Regions from separate parts of the Kineococcus aridisoli genome, predicted to be linked through region 1. Evidence: riboswitches for the same ligand, from Rfam matches in the RefSeq annotation. Region 1 holds a riboswitch; the other holds the start of a gene.

What was found. A riboswitch is a leader RNA that binds a small molecule or an ion and turns the genes downstream of it on or off. The one in region 1 is predicted to bind glycine.
Region 2: it holds a riboswitch for glycine, as region 1 does, so the genes downstream of both, gcvT (glycine cleavage system aminomethyltransferase GcvT) here and gcvP (aminomethyl-transferring glycine dehydrogenase) in region 1, are expected to answer to the same signal.

Annotation. Positions count from the first base shown of each region.
Region 1 covers NZ_JBJLSF010000003.1:65,649-70,602, forward strand. The annotation lists gene gcvP (aminomethyl-transferring glycine dehydrogenase) at 1-1,477, opposite strand, end outside; glycine riboswitch at 1,551-1,641, opposite strand; gene ACRYM2_RS01735 (ParA family protein) at 1,701-2,462, shown strand; gene ACRYM2_RS01740 (SMI1/KNR4 family protein) at 2,632-3,321, shown strand; gene ACRYM2_RS01745 (MerR family transcriptional regulator) at 3,440-4,036, opposite strand; gene ACRYM2_RS01750 (bifunctional nuclease domain-containing protein) at 4,175-4,648, opposite strand; gene ftsR (transcriptional regulator FtsR) at 4,716-4,954, opposite strand, start outside.
Region 2 covers NZ_JBJLSF010000037.1:23,415-28,368, forward strand. The annotation lists gene ACRYM2_RS11945 (L-serine ammonia-lyase) at 1-264, opposite strand, end outside; gene gcvT (glycine cleavage system aminomethyltransferase GcvT) at 326-1,501, opposite strand; glycine riboswitch at 1,545-1,646, opposite strand; glycine riboswitch at 1,648-1,740, opposite strand; gene ACRYM2_RS11955 (sugar phosphate isomerase/epimerase family protein) at 1,844-2,698, opposite strand; gene ACRYM2_RS11960 (Gfo/Idh/MocA family protein) at 2,698-3,756, opposite strand; gene ACRYM2_RS11965 (ATP-binding cassette domain-containing protein) at 3,788-4,642, opposite strand; gene ACRYM2_RS11970 (ABC transporter permease) at 4,650-4,954, opposite strand, start outside.

The DNA.
Region 1 (4,954 bases):
GCATCGCCGTCTCGGAGCGGTGCTGGGAGAAGACCGGGTGCTGCAGGTAGCCGCTGCGGCGCAGCAGCGCGGCCGGCAGCGCGTGCTCCTGCGCGCCCTCCAGCGGCTGCACGCCGAAACCGCGCAGGGCGGCCGCGACGTGGGCGTCGGTCGTGGTCTCGTCGACGGTCAGCCCCACGTGGTCCTCGTCGACCAGGCGCAGGTTCACCCCGGCGGCCAGGGCGTCGGCGACGACCCGGCGGGCCCGGCCGGGCACCCGGGCCACGACGGTGTCGAAGAACTCCGCGTGCAGCAGCTCGACCCCGCCCGCGCGCAGCGCGGCGGCGATCGCGCCGGCGCGGCGCGCGACCTGCCCGCCGATGGTGCGCAGGCCCTCGGGACCGTGCCAGACCGCGTAGCAGCCGGCCATCACCGCGAGCAGGACCTGCGCGGTGCAGATGTTGGAGGTCGCCTTGTCGCGGCGGATGTGCTGCTCGCGCGTCTGCAGGGCCAGGCGGTAGGCGGGCTTGCCGTCGGCGTCGACGGAGACGCCGACCAGGCGCCCGGGCAGCGAGCGCTCCAGGCCCTTGCGCACGGCCACGTAGGCCGCGTGCGGGCCGCCCGCGCCCATGGGCACGCCGAAGCGCTGGCTGGAGCCGACGGCGACGTCGACGCCGAACTCCCCGGGCGCGCGCAGCAGGGTGAGGGCGAGCAGGTCGGCGGCCGCGACGGCGACCGCCCCGCGGGCGTGGGCGTCGGCCACGACGGCCTCGAGGTCGCGGACCCTGCCCGAGGTGCCCGGGTACTGCACGAGCAGGCCGAACACCCCGCGCTCGCCGACGGCGGCCAGCGGGTCGGGCGCGTCGAGGTCGACCTCGAGCAGCTCGATGCCCAGCGGCACGGCGCGGGTGCGCAGCACCGCCAGCGTCTGCGGCAGGACGTCGGCGTCGACGGCGAACACCGCGCCGGCGGGCGCCTTGGAGGTGCGGCGGGCCAGCGTCATCGCCTCGGCCGCCGCGGTGCCCTCGTCGAGCAGCGAGGCGTTGGCGACGTCGAGGGCGGTCAGGTCGGCCACGGCGGTCTGGAAGTTCAGCAGCGCCTCGAGGCGGCCCTGGGAGATCTCCGGCTGGTAGGGCGTGTACGCGGTGTACCAGGAGGGGTCCTCGAGCACGTTGCGGCGCACGACGGCCGGGGTGCGGGTGCCGTGGTAGCCCAGGCCGATCATGGAGGGCACGACGCGGTTGCGGCCGGCCAGGGCGCGCAGCGCCGCGGTGACCGACGCCTCGTCGAGGGCCTCGGGCAGGTCCAGCACGCCGTCGCGGATGCCGGCGGGCACGGCCCGCTCGACGAGCTCGTCGGTCGAGGTCAGCCCCACGACGGCCAGCATGCGGGCCACGGCGGCGGCGTCGGGACCGATGTGGCGGGCGCTGAAGGGCAGCGGCGCGGGGTCGGCGGAGAGCTCCGGCAGGGCGGTGGGCTCGGGTGCGGTCGTCGTCATGGGACGCTCCGGAGGTCGCGGGCGGGGGTACGGACCTCCCCGTCTGTCACCCGCGGCGGGGCTCCAGATCGGCCTGTCCCGCGTGGTCCTTCCGCCTGAGAGGTTCCGGGGATGTTGCCCCTTCGGCGCCCCGGTCGCACCGGGGTCTCTCCCGCGCGGGATGCACGGCCGCGCACCACTGTAGGGCACCGGGGCAGGGCCGGCGGAGCGCTAGGGTTCGCCCGTGATCAGCCTCGCCGTCTGCAGCGCCAAGGGTGGTGTGGGCAAGACGTCGGTGGTCCTGGGTCTGGCCTCGGCCGCCCTCCAGCGCGGCACCAGCACCCTCGTCGTCGACCTGGACCCCCAGGCCGACGCCACCTCCGGCCTCGACGTGAGCGCGCAGCGCCCGCACGACGTGGCGGCGGTGCTGCGCAACCCCAAGCGGCGCGTCGCCGAGGAGGCGGTGGCCCCCAGCGGCTGGGTCTCCGACCACCCCGGGCTGCTGGACGTGCTCACCGGTTCCGCCGAGTCCGCGGGCCTGGACGGCCCCGACGCCGACGAGGAGGCGCTGAGGTCGCTGCGGCGGGCGCTGCGCAAGGTCGACGACCACGACCTCGCGCTGCTGGACACCCCGCCCTCGCTCAACGGCCTGACCCGCTCGGCGTGGCGGGCCGCCGACGCGGTCCTCGTCGTCAGCGACGCCAGCCGCTTCTCCGTCGCCGCGGTGGACCGCACGCTGCGCGAGGTGCGCGCGCTGCGGCCCGCGCCGCGCGTCGTCGGGGTCCTCGTCAACCGCTTCACCCAGCGCTCGGGCGAGCAGCGCTTCCGCTACGAGGAGCTGCGCTCGCTGTTCGGCGACCTCGTGCTGGAGCCGCTGCCGGACCGGGCCGCGGTCCCGCAGTCGCAGGGCGCCGGGCTCCCGCTGCACGCGCTGCGCGCCCGCACCGCCAAGACGCTCGCGCTGCAGTTCGACGCCGTCCTGGACCGCGTGCTGGAGAAGGACTGAGCGCAGCGGTCGCGCCGGCCGGCACCGGGGGAACCGGGCGGCGCCGGCGCGCGTCCGAGGTGCGGGACGATCACCGAGCACCTACCGTCGTGTTCGGTGGTGCGCCGCAACCGTTCTGGCAGCAACCACCCCTGATCCCCCGCGCAGCGGCGCGGTCCGAGGAGGTCCCGTGACGTCGAAGGCCCCGGTCGAGCGCCAGCGGCTGGTCCGCGCGGCGCGCGGCAGCGCTGCCGGCCCCGCCCGCCCGAGCAGCCCGGAGGTCCCCGAGCGCCCCACCGGTGCGGAGGCTCCCGAGGCCGTCCGCATCCACGAGCTCGTGCAGCGGCTGCGCGCGCACTGGACGCGCTCGGGCGCCGACATCGCCACCCGGTTGCGCCCCGGCGTGGACGACTCCCGCCTCGACGCCGTCGAGCGCCAGCTCGGGCTGCTGCTGCCGCGCGCGGCGCGGGCGTGGTGGCGCGAGGTCGACGGGGTGGACCCGGTGCGCACCCGCTACCGCACGAGCGCCCCCACGGTCGGCCCCGGCGGCTGGGTGCCGCTGGACCTCGACGAGGCGCTGCGCCGGGCCAGCGGCCAGGGGCCCGGGCTCGCCGCTCCCCCGGCGCTGCTGCCGATGTTCGCCCGCGACGAGGAGCTCATCGCGGTGCGGCTGGGCTCCAGCCGCGCGGACGTGGAGCAGCTCGTGCTCTCCGAGGACGGCGAGGGCTACCAGCACTCCTGGCGGGTGGGCCTGGACGAGCTGCTGGGCACCTGGGCGGACTCGCTGCTGGCGGCCGTGCTGTGGCTGCCCGACGCGCACGACTGGGTCGTGGACCCGTTCGCGATGCAGGCGCTGCCCCGCCCGGAGCTCGTCGACTGAGGGCGTGCACCGGGCGGGCCGCCCGGTGCACGAACGAGGCCCGGAGCCCCCGTGCGGGGCGTCCGGGCCTTCGACGTGCGGGAAGGGGCGAGCAGGGCCAGGCGGGTGCCGACCGGCGTCAGCCGGCCTCGCGGGCCCGGCGGCGGGCGGACAGCTCGTCGGCCAGCACCATCGCGGTGTGCCCGGGGTCCCGGTCGGCCGGGCGCTCGCTGGGCAGGGAGGCCAGCTCGCCCTCCACCTCGCGCCAGACGCGGCCCACCGCGATGCCGAACACGCCCTGACCGCCCTGGACGAGATCTATCACCTCGTCCGCCGAGGTGCACTCGTAGACGCTGGCGCCGTCGGACATGAGGGTGATCTGCGCCAGGTCGTCGACACCGCGCTCGCGCAGGTGCGTCACCGCGGTGCGGATCTGGTGCAGCGAGACCCCCGTGTCCAGCAGCCGCTTGACGACCTTGAGCACGAGGATGTCGCGGAAGCCGTACAGCCGCTGCGAGCCGGATCCGGAGGCACCGCGCACGCTCGGCTCGACCAGACCCGTGCGGGCCCAGTAGTCCAGCTGGCGGTAGGTGATGCCGGCCGCCTTGCACGCCGTCTGACCGCGGTAGCCCACCTCGTCGTCGAGGTCCGGGAGGTCCTCCTCGAACAGCAGACCCTGCGCGCGGGCGGGTTGGGACTTCCGCGACGACCCCGCGACTGCGTCGCTACTGCTCACGCCGGCCTCCTCGTCATCGCCACCCGTCGAGGCTTCGAGCGGGAGCGTCCTGCACACTGACCGTAGAGCGGCACCCCCGGAGCGTCAACGAGGCGCGCGGCGCGCCGCCCTCCGACCTTCTCCCGGTGGACCGCGGACTCACCGCTCGCCGGACTCGAAGTCCTCCGGGGAGATGTGGTCCAGGAACTCGCGGAACTTCTCGACCTCGTCCTCGTCCTCGTCGGGCACCGGCACGCCGCCGGAGTCCAGGACCTCCTCGGCGCTCACGATCGGGCACCCCACCCGCAGCGCCAGCGCGATGGCGTCGGAGGTCCGCGAGCTGACCACCAGGCCGCCGTCGAAGGCGAGCTCGGCGAAGTAGACGTTGTCGCGCATCTCCACGATGCGGACCTCCTCCAGGCGCCGGCCGACGGCCTCGATGACGTCCTTGAGCAGGTCGTGGGTCAGCGGCCGCGGGGGCACGACGCCCTGCTGGGCGAAGGCGATGGCGCTGGCCTCCGGCGCACCGATCCAGATGGGCAGGTACCGGTCCCCGTCGCGTTCGCGCAGGAGCACGATCGGGTTGTTGGAAGGCATCTCGACCCTGACGCCGATGACATCGAGCGCGCGCACGGCTTCACCGTACCCCGTGCCCGGTGCCCGCACCCGGGAGGCCGCCCGGCCGGTGCCCGACCGGTGCTCAGCCGGTGACGCGTCCCAGCGCCCCGGCGACCAGCGCGGTGTGCAGGCGCAGGCAGGCGGCGGAGATCTCCCGCGCGACCTGCTCGGCGCGCGCGGAGGCCTCCGCCGAGCGCTGGCGCTGCATCGGCGCGACGACCTGCTCGGCGAGGGCGACCTCGCGGTCGGCGGCGGTGCGGAACATCCGCAGGTGGCGGGCCTCGATGCCGTGCGCGGCCAGGGCGGCGGCGGCCCGCAGGA
Region 2 (4,954 bases), on a different contig from region 1:
GCCGGTGGCGCGCACGCGCTCCAGGAAGGCGGGCACGCCGTCGGGGTCGACGCTCTCCGGGCGCTCGCCGGCCAGGCCGAGCAGGACGGCGCGGTCGCTGCCGTGGCCGCGGCCGGTCGCGCCGAGGGAGCCGTGCAGGTCGACGGTGACGGCGGCGGTCCGCTCGAGCAGGCCGCGCCCGGCCAGGTCGCCGGCGAAGGCCAGGGCCGCGCGCATCGGGCCGACGGTGTGCGAGCTGGAGGGGCCGATGCCGATCGAGAACATGTCGAAGACGCTCAACGGCGCGGCCGGGGCGGCCGCCGCGGCGCCCGCGGGGGCGGCCACGTCAGCGCTGCCGGCGGTAGAAGGGCAGCTCGACGACCTCGACGGGCAGCAGCGTGCCGCGCACGTCGACGGCCAGCGCGGTGCCGACGGCGGAGCGGGCGGCGTCGACGTGGGCCATGGCGATGGGGTGCCCCAGGGTCGGCGACAGGGCGCCGCTGGTGACCTCGCCGACGACGGCGCCGTCCGCGCCGAGCGGGTCGACGACGGCGTACCCGGCGCGCGGGGCGCGGCGGCCCTCGCCGCGCAGGCCGACGAGCACGCGGGCGGGCGGTTCCGCGGCCAGCAGCCGCAGCGCCGCCAGCCCGACGGACTCCACGTCCTTGTCGAGCGCGACGACCCGCCCCAGCCCGACGGCGTAGGGGTCGGTGGCGGTGGTCAGCTCGTGGCCGTACAGCGGCATGCCCGCCTCCAGGCGCAGCGTGTCGCGGCAGGCGAGGCCGGCGGGGACGCCGCCGTGCGCGCGGGCGGCGCCCAGCAGCGCCTCCCAGGCGGGCACGGCGTCGGCGACGGGGACGAAGACCTCGAAGCCGTCCTCGCCGGTGTAGCCGGTGCGGGCCAGCAGGACCTCGGTGGAGCCCTGCGCGAGCGCGAGGGTCGCGGGGGTGCTGCGGTAGTAGCGCAGGCCGTCGAGCGCGGCGCCGCCGGGCAGCGCCAGCAGCGGGGCGAGCGCGGCCGCGGCGACGGGCCCCTGCACGGCGATGAGCGCCCAGCGGGCGGTCTCGTCGGCGACGTGCGCGTCGAAGGGGCGGCAGCGGTCCGCGAGCGCGACGACGACGGGCTCGACGTTCGCGGCGTTGGCGACGACGAGGAACTCCTGCTCGCCGAGGCGGTAGGTGACGAGGTCGTCGACGATGCCGCCGGCGTGGTCGACGACCATGCCGTAGGCGGCGCGGCCGACGGCCATCGCGGAGGGCCGGCCCACCAGCGCGGCGTCCAGGGCGCGTCCGGCCTCGGGCCCGCTGACGCGGATCTCGCCCATGTGGGAGAGGTCGAAGACCCCGGCGCTCTCGCGCACGGCGCGGTGCTCGGCGAGGTCGGAGGCGTAGCGCACCGGCATGGACCAGCCCGCGAAGTCGGTGAACGAGGCGCCGAGGGCGGCGTGCGCCGCGGCGAGCGGGCTGGCGAGGGGGGTGGTCCGTGCGCTCGTCGGCGGGGTGGTCTGCGCGGCCGGGGACATGGGGCTCCTCTCGTCGCGGCCGCCGGGTGCGGCCACGTGCTGGACCCCCTCTGTCAGGTGGACCTGAGAGCTTCACCGGCGGCGCTGGCGCGCCGGGCGGCTTTCCCCGTCGGTGAGGACGCGGACGTCCTGCTTTCCAGAGCGGCCTGCCCGTGGCGGTACGTGGACCTGAGAGGTTCCGGGGTGGTTGCTCCTTCGGTGCCCGCGCGGGACGCGCGGGGCTCTCCCGCCGGGGTTCGCGGCCGTGTGTTCAGTTGTGCGTGCCGCCCCAGCGTCCCACAGCAGCACGGGCCCCGGCCAGCGCGCGGCAGGGGCGGGCGCCGCACCGGCGCCCGCCGCACCTCACCAGCGGTCGACGAGCTCCTGGATCCTCTCGCGCATCAGGCGGCTGGACTCCTCGCGCCGCTCCTCCCAGGCGAAGACGCTGGAGCACAGCGCCCCGTCGAAGCCGATCTCGCCGAGCGCGGCGAAGATGCCGTCGAAGTCCACCTCGCCCTCGCCGACGTCGAGGTGCTGGTGCACGCGGGCGCTCGAGCCCGGCGGGTTGACGATGTAGCGCAGCCCCGAGGAACCGCGCGGGTCGAAGGAGTCGGCCACGTGGACGTGGCGCAGCAGGTCCCCGGCGTAGCGCACGATGCCCGGGCCGTCCCCGCCCTGGTGGAAGGTGTGCGGGGTGCAGTAGACGAACCCGACCCAGGGCCGGTCCAGGCCGCGCACGAGGTCGACGGCGCGGAAGCCGTCCTCGACGAAGTCGTCCGGGTGCGGTTCCAGCCGCAGCTCGACCCCGGCCGCCTCGAACACCGGCGCGAGCTCTTCGAAGGAGTCCAGGAAGCGCGCCTCGCTGGCCTCCGGCAGCTCGGGGCGGCCGTTGAACTCCGACTGCACCACGGGCACGCCCAGCTCGCTGGTCACCTCGACGATGCGCCGGACGTTGCGCACGGCCGCCCGGCGCTCATCCTCGCCCGGGCCGGACCAGCGCTGCACGAACTGCGTCGAGCACACCCCCACGCCCGCGGCGTCCAGGGCCTTGCGGAAGGCGCGCACCCCGGCCAGGTCGATGCGCGGGTGGCGGAAGAAGGGGATGAAGTCCTCGCGCGGGGACAGCTCGATCCACTCGTAGCCCAGGTCGGCGACGATCCCCGGCAGCTGCAGCAGCGGGACGTCGCGGAACATGTAGGTGTCGAGGGCGATCTGCATCAGCCGAGCCCGTCGGGGCGCTCGCCGAGGTCGACCTCGACGCGGCGGCCGGTGCGCAGGGACTCCACGCCGGCGGCGCAGACGGCGGCGGCGGCGTAGCCGTCCCACACGCCGGGGCCGTCGACGCCGGCGCCGCTGCGGACGGCGTCGACCCAGCGCTGGAACTCGGTGTCGTAGGCGGCGCCGAAGCGCTGCCGGAAGTCGCCGGGGACCGCGCCGCCCCAGCCGGCGGCCGAGTGCCGCACCAGGCCGACCCCGAGGCCGATCTGCGCGCTGCCGCGCTCGGCGACCAGCTCGGTGCGGACCTCGTAGCCGACGGTGGTGTTGACGAAGATCTCCACGTCCACCAGCGTGCCGCTCGCGGTCTCCATGAGGACGAACTGCGGGTCCTGCAGCCCCTGGGGGGCGTGCGAGGTGCGCCCGGGGGTGAGCACGGTGATGGCGGTGATCTCCTCGCCCAGCAGGAAGCGCGCCACGTCGACCTCGTGGACGACCGAGTCGAGGATCAGCATCTCGGAGCTGAAGTTCGGCGGGGTCGTGGCGTTGCGGTGCGCGCAGTGCAGGAACAGCGGCCGGCCCAGCTCGGCCGAGGCGATCAGGGCGCGCAGCCGCTCGTACTCGGCGTCGAAGCGGCGCATGAACCCGACCTGCACCAGCCGGCGGCCCAGGGCCCGCTCGGCCTCGACGACCGCGCGCGAGGTCTGCGGGGAGGTGGTCAGCGGCTTCTCGCACAGCGTCGGCCTGCCGGCCGCGATGGCCCTCAGGACGAGGTCCTCGTGGGTGAACCCGGGGGTGGCGACGACGACCGCGTCGACGTCGGGGTCCTCGATCGCGGCGAGGGGGTCGTGCAGGGCGCGCACGCCGAACTCGGCGGCCACCGCGTCGGTGCGGGCGGCGTCCACGTCGCTGACGGCGACGAGCTGGGCGCCCTTGGTCAGGGTCGCCAGCCGCCGCGCGTGGTCCTGGCCCATCATGCCGACCCCGAGCACGGCGACCCGCAGGTCGCGGTCGTAGCCCTGGCGAGCGGTGTGCGGGTTCTCTTGCGTCGCCGTGCTCATGCGGTCAGTCCTCGCTTCTCGGTTCCTGGGTTCAGAGGTGCTCGTCGGCGTCCCGGCCCGGCGCCGTCAGGGCCGCGGCGGGCTCGGGGGTCTGCCCGGGTGCGGACAGCTCGTGGCTGAGCGCGGCCAGCTCGGCCCCGCCGGCCATCTCGTTGGTGAGCTCGTCCAGCGTGATGTCGCTGCGGGGGCGGTCCAGCGAGACGTTGCCCCGGTTGAGGATCACGAAGTGGTTGCCCACCAGGTAGGCGTGGTGGGGGTTGTGGGTGATGAAGATGACGCCGAGGCCGGCGTCGCGGGCCTTGGCGACGTACTTGAGCACGACGCCGGACTGCTTGACGCCCAGCGCGGCGGTCGGCTCGTCGAGGATGAGGACCTTGGCGCCGAAGTGGATGGCCCGCGCGATGGCGATGCACTGGCGCTGCCCGCCGGACAGGGCGCCGACGGGGCGTTCGAGGTCGGGCACGCTGATGCCCATCTTCGTCAGCTCCTCGTCGGTGATGCGGATCATCCGCTGGACGTCGAGGCGCTTGAACGGCCCCCAGCCGGTGGTCAGCTCCGCGCCGAGGAAGAAGTTGCGCCAGATCGACATCAGCGGCACGAGGGCGAGGTCCTGGTAGACGGTCGCGATGCCCCGCTCCAGGGACTCGCGCGGGGAGGTGAAGCGCACCTCCTCGCCGTTGACCACGAGGCGCCCGTCGGTGTGCTGGTGCAGACCGGCGATGACCTTGATGAGCGTGGACTTGCCGGCGCCGTTGTCGCCGAGCACGCAGGTGATCTCGCCCTGGCGCACCGACAGCGACACCCCGCGCAGGGCGTGCACGTTGCCGTAGCTCTTGCCGACGTCGGTGAGGCTGAGGATCTCGGTGTTCGGGGTCTGGGTGGTCATCGGGCCCTCACCTCTTCGCGGCCTGGTTCTTGACGACCAGGTTGACGATCGTGGCCAGCAGGAGCATGACGCCGAGGAACAGCTTGAACCAGTTCGCGTCCCAGCCGGCGTAGACGATGCCCAGGCTCGTCATGCCGAAGATGAGGGCGCCGATGGCCGAGCCGACGGCCGAGCCGTAGCCGCCGGTGAGCAGGCAGCCGCCGACGACCGCGGCGATGATGTAGATGAACTCCTGGCCGACGCCGCCGCCGGACTGGATGGAGTCGAAGCTGAAGAGCTGGTGCATCCCGACGAACCAGCCGGCGAAGCCGA